DNA from 3 places in the Pseudoalteromonas sp. McH1-7 genome. Region 1 is predicted to be linked to each of the others. Evidence: predicted binding sites of a transcription regulator. Region 1 holds the regulator's gene; each other region holds the start of a gene.

Region 1 (3,288 bases):
GGGTAGAAATTGCTCGTGCTTTAGCCGCTAATCCTAAGTTTATCTTGTTAGATGAACCTTTTGCTGGCGTTGATCCAATTTCAGTGTTAGATATAAAGACAATCATTGAGCACCTTAAAAATCGTGGGATCGGTGTACTGATCACCGACCACAATGTAAGAGAAACGCTGGACGTATGTGAAAAAGCCTACATCGTTTCACACGGTGAATTAATCGCCGCTGGTACGCCAGAACATGTTTTAGCGGATCAAACCGTAAGAGATGTCTACCTAGGCGAACAATTCAAGCTATAGTTAAGACGTAGTATTAATAACTGTTAAAAGGGATTGTTAGAGATACATGAGGCAATCATTACAGCTGCGCATGGGGCAGCAACTTACAATGACTCCACAACTGCAACAAGCCATACGCCTGTTGCAGCTTAGTACGTTGGATCTACAGCAAGAAATACAAGAAGCGTTGGACAGCAACCCACTATTGGAAGTGGAAGAAAGCGATACCGCAGACGCAGAAAGTACTGAACAACAAAGCCAAGATAAAAATAATACGGACGATAGTCAGCAAAGCTCAGATGAAGCGCCTGTCAGCGAGTATGAAATGGACTCAGATACCGCCATGAGCAAAGAAACGGTTAGTGATGATCTTGCCATGGATGTGACTTGGGATGAATATATGAGTGCTGCACCAGCATCAAGCGCAGCTCCTTTACCTGATGATGATAACGTCTACCAGGGAGAGACTTCCGAATCACTACACGACTACCTAATGTGGCAGTTAGAACTTACGCCATTTAGCCCAACAGATAGAGCCATTGCTATTGCCATCATCGAAGCGGTAGATCTGTCTGGCATTTTAACGCTTTCCTGTGAAGATATTTTAGAAAGTATCAATGATGAAAACAGTGAAGAGCCGGTAGAGTTGGATGAAGTCGAAGCCGTACTTAAACGTATCCAGTTGTTTGACCCTGTCGGTATTGCTGCACGAAGTTTGCAAGAATGTTTATGTATTCAGTTAAATCAATTTGCACCTGACACACCGTGGATCACCGAAACCAAGATGATCCTGACCGAGCACATTGATTTACTTGCGAGCCGTGATTACCGTACCTTAGCGAAAAAAACACGCTTAAAAGAAGCTGAGCTAAAAGAAGTTATGACGCTGATCCACAGTCTTAACCCTAAGCCAGCTGCGAGTATTATTCATGAAGAACCAGAATACGTTATTCCAGATGTGTCGGTAAAAAAAGTGAAAGGCCGCTGGGTTGTAGAGCTAAACCCTGATGCGATGCCTAAGATTAGAGTAAATGACCACTACGCTGCGATGTCGAGAACTGCTAAATCGAGTACTGATAGCCAGTTTATTCGCTCACACCTTCAAGAAGCAAAGTGGTTTATTAAGAGCTTAGAAAGTCGCAATGACACTTTATTGAAAGTTACCAATTGCATTGTGCAACAACAACAGGCATTCTTTGAACATGGCCCCGAAGCGATGAGACCTATGGTGTTAAACGATGTCGCAGAGATGGTTGATATGCACGAATCTACGATTTCTCGTGTCACCACCCAAAAGTACATGCACACACCAAGGGGCATATTTGAGCTGAAGTATTTCTTCTCAAGCCATGTCAGTACCGAAAATGGAGGTGAGTGCTCCTCAACAGCAATACGAGCACTCATCAAAAAGCTAATAGCTGCGGAAAACACTGCTAAACCATTAAGTGATAGCAAAATTGCAGATATTTTAGCTGAACAAGGAATTAAGGTAGCGAGACGCACGATTGCAAAATATCGTGAATCCCTAGCCATTCCACCGTCAAATCAGCGTAAAAGCTTGATATAAGACGTTAAACACAAGAAGGAAAAATGCTTATGCAACTAAATTTAACTGGTCGCCATGTAGAAATCACTGACTCTTTAAGAGATTATGTCACCAACAAGTTTGCGAAGCTTGAGAGGCACTTTGATCATATCAATAACGTTCATGTGATCCTTGATGTCGAAAAACTAGTTCAAAAAGCAGAAGCAACATTGCACGTAAATGGCGGCGAGCTATTTGCATCAACAGAGCATCAAGACATGTATGCAGCAATTGATGGCCTGATTGACAAACTAGACCGTCAAGTAATTAAACACAAAGAGAAGCTCACTCGACACTAAAATGAAATTAAGTGAATTAGTGAATAAGGACTGTAGCAAAGCTGCGGTCCTTTTTAGTAGCAAAAAACGTATTCTCGAGTACATTAGCGAATTAGCGCATAGCCAAATCCCTGATACCAGCCAGCACACTATCTTAGATGCCCTTATGGCACGAGAAAAGCTGGGAAGTACAGGTATAGGTAAAGGGATCGCAATTCCTCATGGGCGACTTGAAGGTATTGATAAAATACTGGCGATGGTCTTGGTAAGCGAACAAGGGATCCCGTTTGAGGCGATCGACAAACAGCCTGTCGATATTTTTGTCGCATTCATCGTACCTGAAGGAGATAATCAACAACACTTAAAGACCTTAGCTGCGATTGCTGATACACTCAAAAATAAGTCATTTTGCAAAATGCTCAGGCAAGCGAAAAATGACGATGAGTTATATGCAGTGATCCAAGGTGAATTTGATGAGTGATGAAGAAAAAGGACTCGAGCTTATCATTATCAGTGGCCGTTCTGGTTCTGGTAAGTCTGTAGCACTTCGAGTATTAGAAGATTTAGGCTACTATTGTGTCGACAATATTCCGGTTAATTTACTCCCCTCTTTAGTTCGTAGTGTTTCTGACAACTACAACAAAGTTGCTGTTAGTATCGATGTCCGCAACCTCCCCAAAGAACAAGATGAGTTCAACGATATACTCGAGTACTTACCAGGTTTTGCTAAACCAATCCTGTTTTATCTAGACAGCGATGATCAGACGCTCATTAAACGTTTTTCAGAAACGCGCCGTTTGCATCCATTATCAATACACAACCTGCCTTTAGACGTTGCAATTAAAAAAGAGCGTGAGCTGTTAGATGTATTGACGACTAGAGCTGACTTCTTAATTGATACTACCAGCCTTAGCGTGCACCAACTGGCAGAAGATATTCGTGAAAAGATTTTAGGTCAGAAAAATAAACAACTTATCATTACCTTTGAGTCTTTTGGCTTCAAGCACGGTATTCCAAAACAAGCAGATTACGTATTTGATGCGCGTTTTTTACCAAACCCGCACTGGGAACCAGAGCTAAAGCCATTAACGGGGCTAGATCAGCCGGTAAAAGACTATCTCTCAAGTCATAGCATAGTGCAGAAATTTACTTG
Region 2 (3,288 bases), on a different contig from region 1:
CAAAAACATCATTGCCACTTAAATCTAACGTAACGGCACTACTGGTTTTAAAAGCAAACTTAGGTTTGACATGAAGCTGCTTGGATGTTGCTGCGGTCGAGCTTAGCAGCATGGGATCCGGCTCATACTGGTTGGTTTTAATTTGAGAAACAGGTTGAGATGCTGTTTTCATCTCAGTTTCGTTGTTTGTATCGCCGTCACTGCATCCAAGTAGTGCCAAGCTTACGAGCATAAATAATTTTGTCTGTTGGTTATGTATTTTCATCACAGCCTCCGATTACTGTTCACTATACGTATGTGTTGTTCTTTCGTTGGTGAGATACCAATCTTGTGCCTGTTCACCATTGCTCTCGACCCACAGCTCATAGTCTGGATAAGCCCAAACAACATCAATATATTCTCTTGGGTAATTCCAGTCTTCACTGATCATTAATCCCCAAGATAGGTTTTCAGCTGTTCTAAAGTAGCGACCACTGGCAGCATCTGAGGTATCATCTTTTCTACCAAGTCGACTATCGTCAAATAAGTCAGTGGGTGGATAATCAGCCATATGTACTTCCCACGAGCGATCCCAACTGCGATATAAGAAAAAGTCGAAGTCTGCCAAAGCCAAAGCGGAAATGCTGTAGTCGAACTTTACATCTAGTGTAAATGGTACTGGGCTGAAGTTGTCACAGCTCATGACCGTGTTAAAGTGGGAGCAACTGCCTGATTGTCCAGTTGTCGTAAACACATGAGTATTGCGCCAAAGTGTAATAACTGCATTTGATTGATATTCTTCTGCGCGTTTTTCATAAGTTTGCCCATCTATTTGGATACTTGCTTCTCCAATTAAACCTGGCTCTGAATCCATCAACCTCAATCCAAATCCGTTATTGTTAGCTGCCCCTCTGGCTGTTATAAAGCCATTTAAAATAAAGCCGCTAACTTGATTGTCAGCATCATAAGTTATACGGATTTGCTGTTTAACCACTAAATCGTTGAGGTCATGATCGCCGCGATTTGGCCAATTATCTTCAAATGCGAAAGTTGCTATACCCGATTCTGATGGGAAATACTGGCTGGATACACGATCATAATCGTTTGGAAATTCATCTTGGTCATCAGGCACGCCATCTGCATCACTGTCGTTCGACTCCGGCATGGGGTTTAGATTTGTGGCAGCAATAGCACTAGCGGGAGAGCTTTTCACACTGAACAGAGCGTCGTTAAAGTCGTTGTCACCCCATGTTCTTGGTAAGTCTTCAAAGCCTATTACGACTTCATCCTGCTCCTCGTCATAGAGTAACACACAGTGCTGCTTGAGAGACTCATCAGCTTCTGGATTTAAGTTAGATAAGGAGTAGTAGTAGGGAACCCTGAATGGTTTAACTCCAGTGTAATACCAAAAGCCATTGGCAGCGATAAAAAAGCCAATACTAGTACCGGCAGGAAACTCACCAATACTTACCCGGTGTCCATTGGTTAAATGTGGATAGCTGAGGTTGGGAAAGACGATGGTTTCTTGCACTTCTTCCGGTGACTGTGGTGGATTCTCTGGGTCAAACGTAAAGTAGCCGAATGAGTTTTTGTAACCAGCGCCTTCGTGAATGAATGTGATAAATACTTCTGCATCCTCAGATAGGTGGATTGTTGAACCTTGGTCGCCAGTGATAAAAGCCTCGTTTACTCGACTTTCAGGGAGTGCATTGGCGATCCGCTGAAAAAATTCTGGCGTGTATTCCCCGCGGTTGTAGGTAAGTTGATCAGGCTTTCCGGTGTTTTGGTTATAGCCTAGTGGCCAAGATTGGCCAGAGTTGAATTGCCATACGTAGTTACCGCCTTGCTGCTCTACTGAAAGAGATGCTGTGCTCACGCATAGTGTGCTTGCAACAAACAACGACTGCGGTAATAAAGACCTATTTTTCATAATTGCCTCCGTGGGCATGAATGGAGATACGACTCACAACGCAGTTATCATGCCAAAATGAAAAGCTTATAATTATTAGGCGTTTACCTCTTCTAGTGTGCTTGTAATCTGAATTTTTCGCATTTTGCAGCGCAGTGTGGTTTGCACAATGGTGAAAAAGATTAGAAAGTCATGAAGAGTGTCAATTAGCTTTCTGTATTGCGACTCTAGTTATTGAGTTTGTTTGAAGTCAGAAATAATAAAAGTATTTTAAATCAGTTTGTTACTGTATTTTGTTTTGTTCGAAAGGTTTGTTATTGGCAGCTGGAGTGGTATTTGCATACCTTTATATCACCTTGGAGGTGATCTATGACAAACGACAACATACTAATATTCAGCATAGCTTTGAATGGTTATCAAATTCGATACCGCCGCCATCTTGCAAGCCAGCGGCGTTACGCTGAGCGCATGGGGTACGACTACACTGTGATCACAAAGCCTTGGGTGACAAATCTTGGTGCGGAGTGCTGCTGGTTAAAGCTGTATCTATTACGCTCAGCGCTGTCGGCTGGCTATGATTATGTGTTGTTTGTCGATGCCGACGCTTACATTCAAGACTCTTGCCCCAACCTATCGAGTGTTATTAAGCCTGATAAGTTTTTGTTTATGGCAAATGGTTATAGCGGCAGGCTAAACTCAGGGGTGATGTTAATGAAGGCCTGCCCCGAAGCGTTGTTGTGGCTCGATAGTATTATCAACGCTATCACTGAGCCTGTTGTCGATATTGAGTCAGTAGGGTGGGGAGAAAATGGTCATGTCATTCACTTTGCGAAAAATTGTGATGGACTTGAGCTATTAAACGAAAAATGGAATAACACTAAAAGCCCACAGTGTTCAGACTATATTAGACATTATAATTACGGACCGATGAAAAATTCAGTAGTCGACCGATTATTTCACAAATTAATATTTAAGCTTTCAAAGCTACTGCTCCACTGCAATTTAAATAATAAGTCAGAAATGCCGCTTAAATTAAAAACGGTAAAAGAACGCATTCCGATATTATTCCATCGTGTCATTTCCGAGTACAAACACTTTTCCTGAGGCCCTATAGGCCTCTTTTGTTATCTGGTATTTGTTTTTTAATTTCATTTTTTAATTCGGAATTGCTTTTGCATTTTGCAACAAATTTACTCTGATATTTATCTATTTTTATTTATAAACAGTGAGTTATAGGTTTGGCACGGTAATCGCAAAACTAAGAAAAAGCAAACCACACTGAGGTGGATTATGAAAGTCTTAGATTTTGAAACTCAAGTCTCTAGTTCAAAAAGCACACGCATATTCGCGGTGATGATAGCTTCTTTGCTACTGGTACTCCTTATGCCTCTATATGCCGT
Region 3 (3,288 bases), on a different contig from region 1:
GTCAGCCAACTTAGCTTGACCGCTGCCGCACATATCAGAAATGAAAAAATTGGATTTATATTTCAGTCTTTTAATCTAATCGACGAACTCTCTGTGTATGACAATATTGCGCTACCATTACGCTACCGTCAAAACCCAATGAGTAACTCGGACATTGACCAAGCGGTAATGAGCTGCCTAACAAAAGTCGATATGGCACATCGTACAAAGCACCGCCCTAATCAATTATCTGGTGGACAACAGCAGCGGATAGCGATTGCCAGAGCCTTGGTAGGTAACCCTGCTTTACTGCTTGTGGATGAGCCGACAGGTAACCTCGATTCTAAAAATGGGGATGCGGTAATGGATATGCTTAAAACACTAAACTTGGAAGGCACAACACTATGCATGGTAACGCACGATCCCAGGTATGCAGATATGGCAACACGCAAGCTACATCTGTTAGATGGAAAGATACTGGCTCCACAAGCGCAAACAGCTCACCCTACACTGGTTGATGCGTTTTAAAAGTATTCGGAAATCAAAAGTATCTCAGCACGGGCATGCGTGCTGGGTAATACCAATTTTCTTAATTAAGTGGTCTATGTTGAGGCGAGAAAATCTTGTCGATAACCCCGCTACCGCGTCCTGCTATCGCCAAGGTACCTACCTCCGTGTAAGCAAAGCAAAAATTTTGCTATTTAGTTGTTCTAAATAAGAAATTTTTAACGCTGTTAGCGCCAGATTGACTCCTTCAAATTGAGCAAGTATTAAGTCAAATTGGTATTATTGTCGCATCAGTTTACTTGGTATCAATGCAAGGCAGAGCTTGCGTAGCATAGTTATTTTATGTGAGTCAGATGATAAAAACTTGGTGCTCATGCAAAGTCACCTTCCCCCACATCTATGTGGGGCTGCGCAGCAGACACGCTAATTAAGCGCTGCCCACCCTACCCAAATGCTAAACGGCGCTAAGGCTCCTAAAGCCGCTTTATAGATCAGAGACACAGTAGGATGTAGCGATTTCACACTGATCTCGTTACTCCTTGAGACCAGTAGTAATGAAGTCGCATGTTGCACTTTTTATCAAAATATCAGCCCAATCATTTTGCCTAACAGAGGTTCTTAAACTAATCTGAATTCGAAATTAGCAGCGTGCTACAAAGCAAATTGATAGAGAACGGCGGTAATTACAGAATAGGTCGTTACTCACAGCGAAAGCCAGCACCCACATTCATTTATAGGTAAAAGTAATAAAGGCATGGAACGAACAGCACTACACTTGCGCACCACCGTGTAGCAACAGAGCACCAATTTGGTGCAACACAACAATTGACACGTCATGAAATACTTAAAAAGCCTTTACTTATCATACTGATAAAACTTTGGCACAGATCAAGCTTATCTGTGTTCAATTGCAGTACATTGCAGCAAAATAACCCAACGAGTCGGAGGACACATGTCACAATCGGTTTTAGATTTTATTAAAGAGCACGACGTAAAATTTGTTGATTTACGTTTTACTGATACAAAAGGTAAAGAACAACACGTATCTATCCCACACCATCAAGCCGATGAAGATTTCTTTGAAGACGGCAAGATGTTTGACGGCTCATCTATTGCTGGTTGGAAAGGCATCAACGAATCTGACATGGTGCTTATGCCTGATGCACAAAGCGCAAAGCTAGACCCATTCGCAGAAGAAACAACCCTTATTGTACGTTGTGACGTGGTTGAGCCAAATACACATCAAGGCTACGAGCGCGACCCTCGCTCAGTATCAAAGCGCGCTGAAGAATACATGCGCTCAACGGGTATCGCAGATACGGTTTTATTCGGTCCAGAGCCAGAATTTTTCTTATTTGACGATGTTAAGTTTAAAACAGACATGTCTGGTTCAATGTATAAAATCGATGCAGAAGAAGCATGTTGGAACTCGGACAAAGATTACGAAGGTGGCAACACAGGTCATCGCCCAGGTGTTAAGGGCGGCTACTTCCCAGTTGCACCTGTTGACTCTTCGCAAGACTGGCGTAGCGCTACTTGCCTCGTGTTAGAAGAAATGGGTCAGGTAGTTGAAGCGCACCACCATGAAGTGGCAACCGCTGGCCAAAATGAGATTGCAACTCGCTTTAACACTATGGTGCTAAAAGCAGATGAAATCCAAGAAATGAAGTATGTTATTCACAACATGGCACATCTATACGGCAAAACAGCAACGTTTATGCCTAAACCTATTGTTGGCGATAACGGTTCAGGGATGCACTGCCACCAATCATTAGCTAAAGATGGTAAAAACATTTTTGCTGGCGATAAATACGGCGGTCTATCTGAAGATGCACTTTATTACATCGGCGGTATCATCAAGCACGCTAAAGCAATAAACGCCTTTGCTAACGCATCAACTAACTCATACAAGCGTTTAGTACCAGGATTTGAAGCGCCAGTAATGCTTGCATACTCTGCACGTAACCGCTCTGCATCAATCCGTATTCCAGTGGTGCCATCAGAAAAAGCGCGTCGTATTGAGGTACGCTTCCCAGATCCAACTGCAAACCCATACCTTGCTTTCTCTGCAATGTTAATGGCTGGCCTAGATGGTATCAAGAATAAGATCCACCCTGGTGATGCAATGGATAAAGATTTATATGACTTGCCAGCAGAAGAAGCAGCTGAGATCCCTACCGTTGCGGCTTCACTTGATGAAGCACTTGCTGCGCTAGATGCTGACCGCGAGTTCTTAACTCAAGGTGGCGTATTCACTGACGACTTAATTGACGCTTACATCACGCTTAAGTCAAAAGAAGTTGAAAAATTAAACATGACAACTCACCCTGTTGAGTTCGAAATGTACTACAGCGTATAAGCTCTGTAGTAAACCTGCTACTTGGCTCAATGTGCAGATATTGAGCTTGTAGAGCCTAAACGCATTATGTGTTTCTGGCACTCTTAATCATATGTGTTCTCAAGCCCGCTTATGCGGGCTTTTTTATTCACCGCTATCAAATTCGGCCGAAATCGCATTTGATGAGTAAAAACTCAGCATATTATACCAATTAGCTTAATTAAGTGGTCTATTTTGAAGCGAGAAAATCTTGTCGATAACTAACCAATAATTTCGCTATTTAGTTGTTCTAAAGAAGAAGTTTTAACGCGGTTAGCGTCAGGTTTACTTCTTCAAATTGAGCAAGTATTCAGGCTAATTAGTATAAGCCTAAACTCGCAATTCAAAGTACTCTATACTAAAGTATGATGAGTTATGTAGTTTGGAGAGTTGTGGTGCGTCAGTGGGGTATTTTTTTTTCGGTT

The links. The regulator sigma-54, encoded in region 1, starts transcription at its own class of promoters, with help from an activator protein. The targets are predictions, from matches to a motif close to GTTGGCACGNNNNTNGNNT.
Region 2: HUZ36_RS17065 (LruC domain-containing protein) is a predicted target of sigma-54. The motif match lies at 1,948-1,966, and genes of this name have one in related genera.
Region 3: glnA (glutamate--ammonia ligase) is a predicted target of sigma-54. The motif match lies at 1,364-1,382, and genes of this name have one in related genera.

What each region holds. Positions count from the first base shown of each region.
Region 1 is NZ_JABWPQ010000018.1:41,527-44,814, reverse strand. It holds gene lptB (LPS export ABC transporter ATP-binding protein) at 1-293, shown strand, start outside; gene HUZ36_RS13535 (RNA polymerase factor sigma-54) at 340-1,839, shown strand; gene hpf (ribosome hibernation promoting factor) at 1,869-2,156, shown strand; gene HUZ36_RS13525 (PTS sugar transporter subunit IIA) at 2,158-2,616, shown strand; gene rapZ (RNase adapter RapZ) at 2,609-3,288, shown strand, end outside.
Region 2 is NZ_JABWPQ010000025.1:81,395-84,682, reverse strand. It holds gene HUZ36_RS17070 (hypothetical protein) at 1-265, opposite strand, end outside; gene HUZ36_RS17065 (LruC domain-containing protein) at 278-1,909, opposite strand; gene HUZ36_RS17060 (hypothetical protein) at 2,258-2,992, shown strand; gene HUZ36_RS17055 (WecB/TagA/CpsF family glycosyltransferase) at 3,179-3,288, shown strand, end outside.
Region 3 is NZ_JABWPQ010000014.1:51,163-54,450, forward strand. It holds gene HUZ36_RS11535 (ABC transporter ATP-binding protein) at 1-507, shown strand, start outside; gene glnA (glutamate--ammonia ligase) at 1,439-2,845, shown strand; gene HUZ36_RS11545 (DUF4124 domain-containing protein) at 3,259-3,288, shown strand, end outside.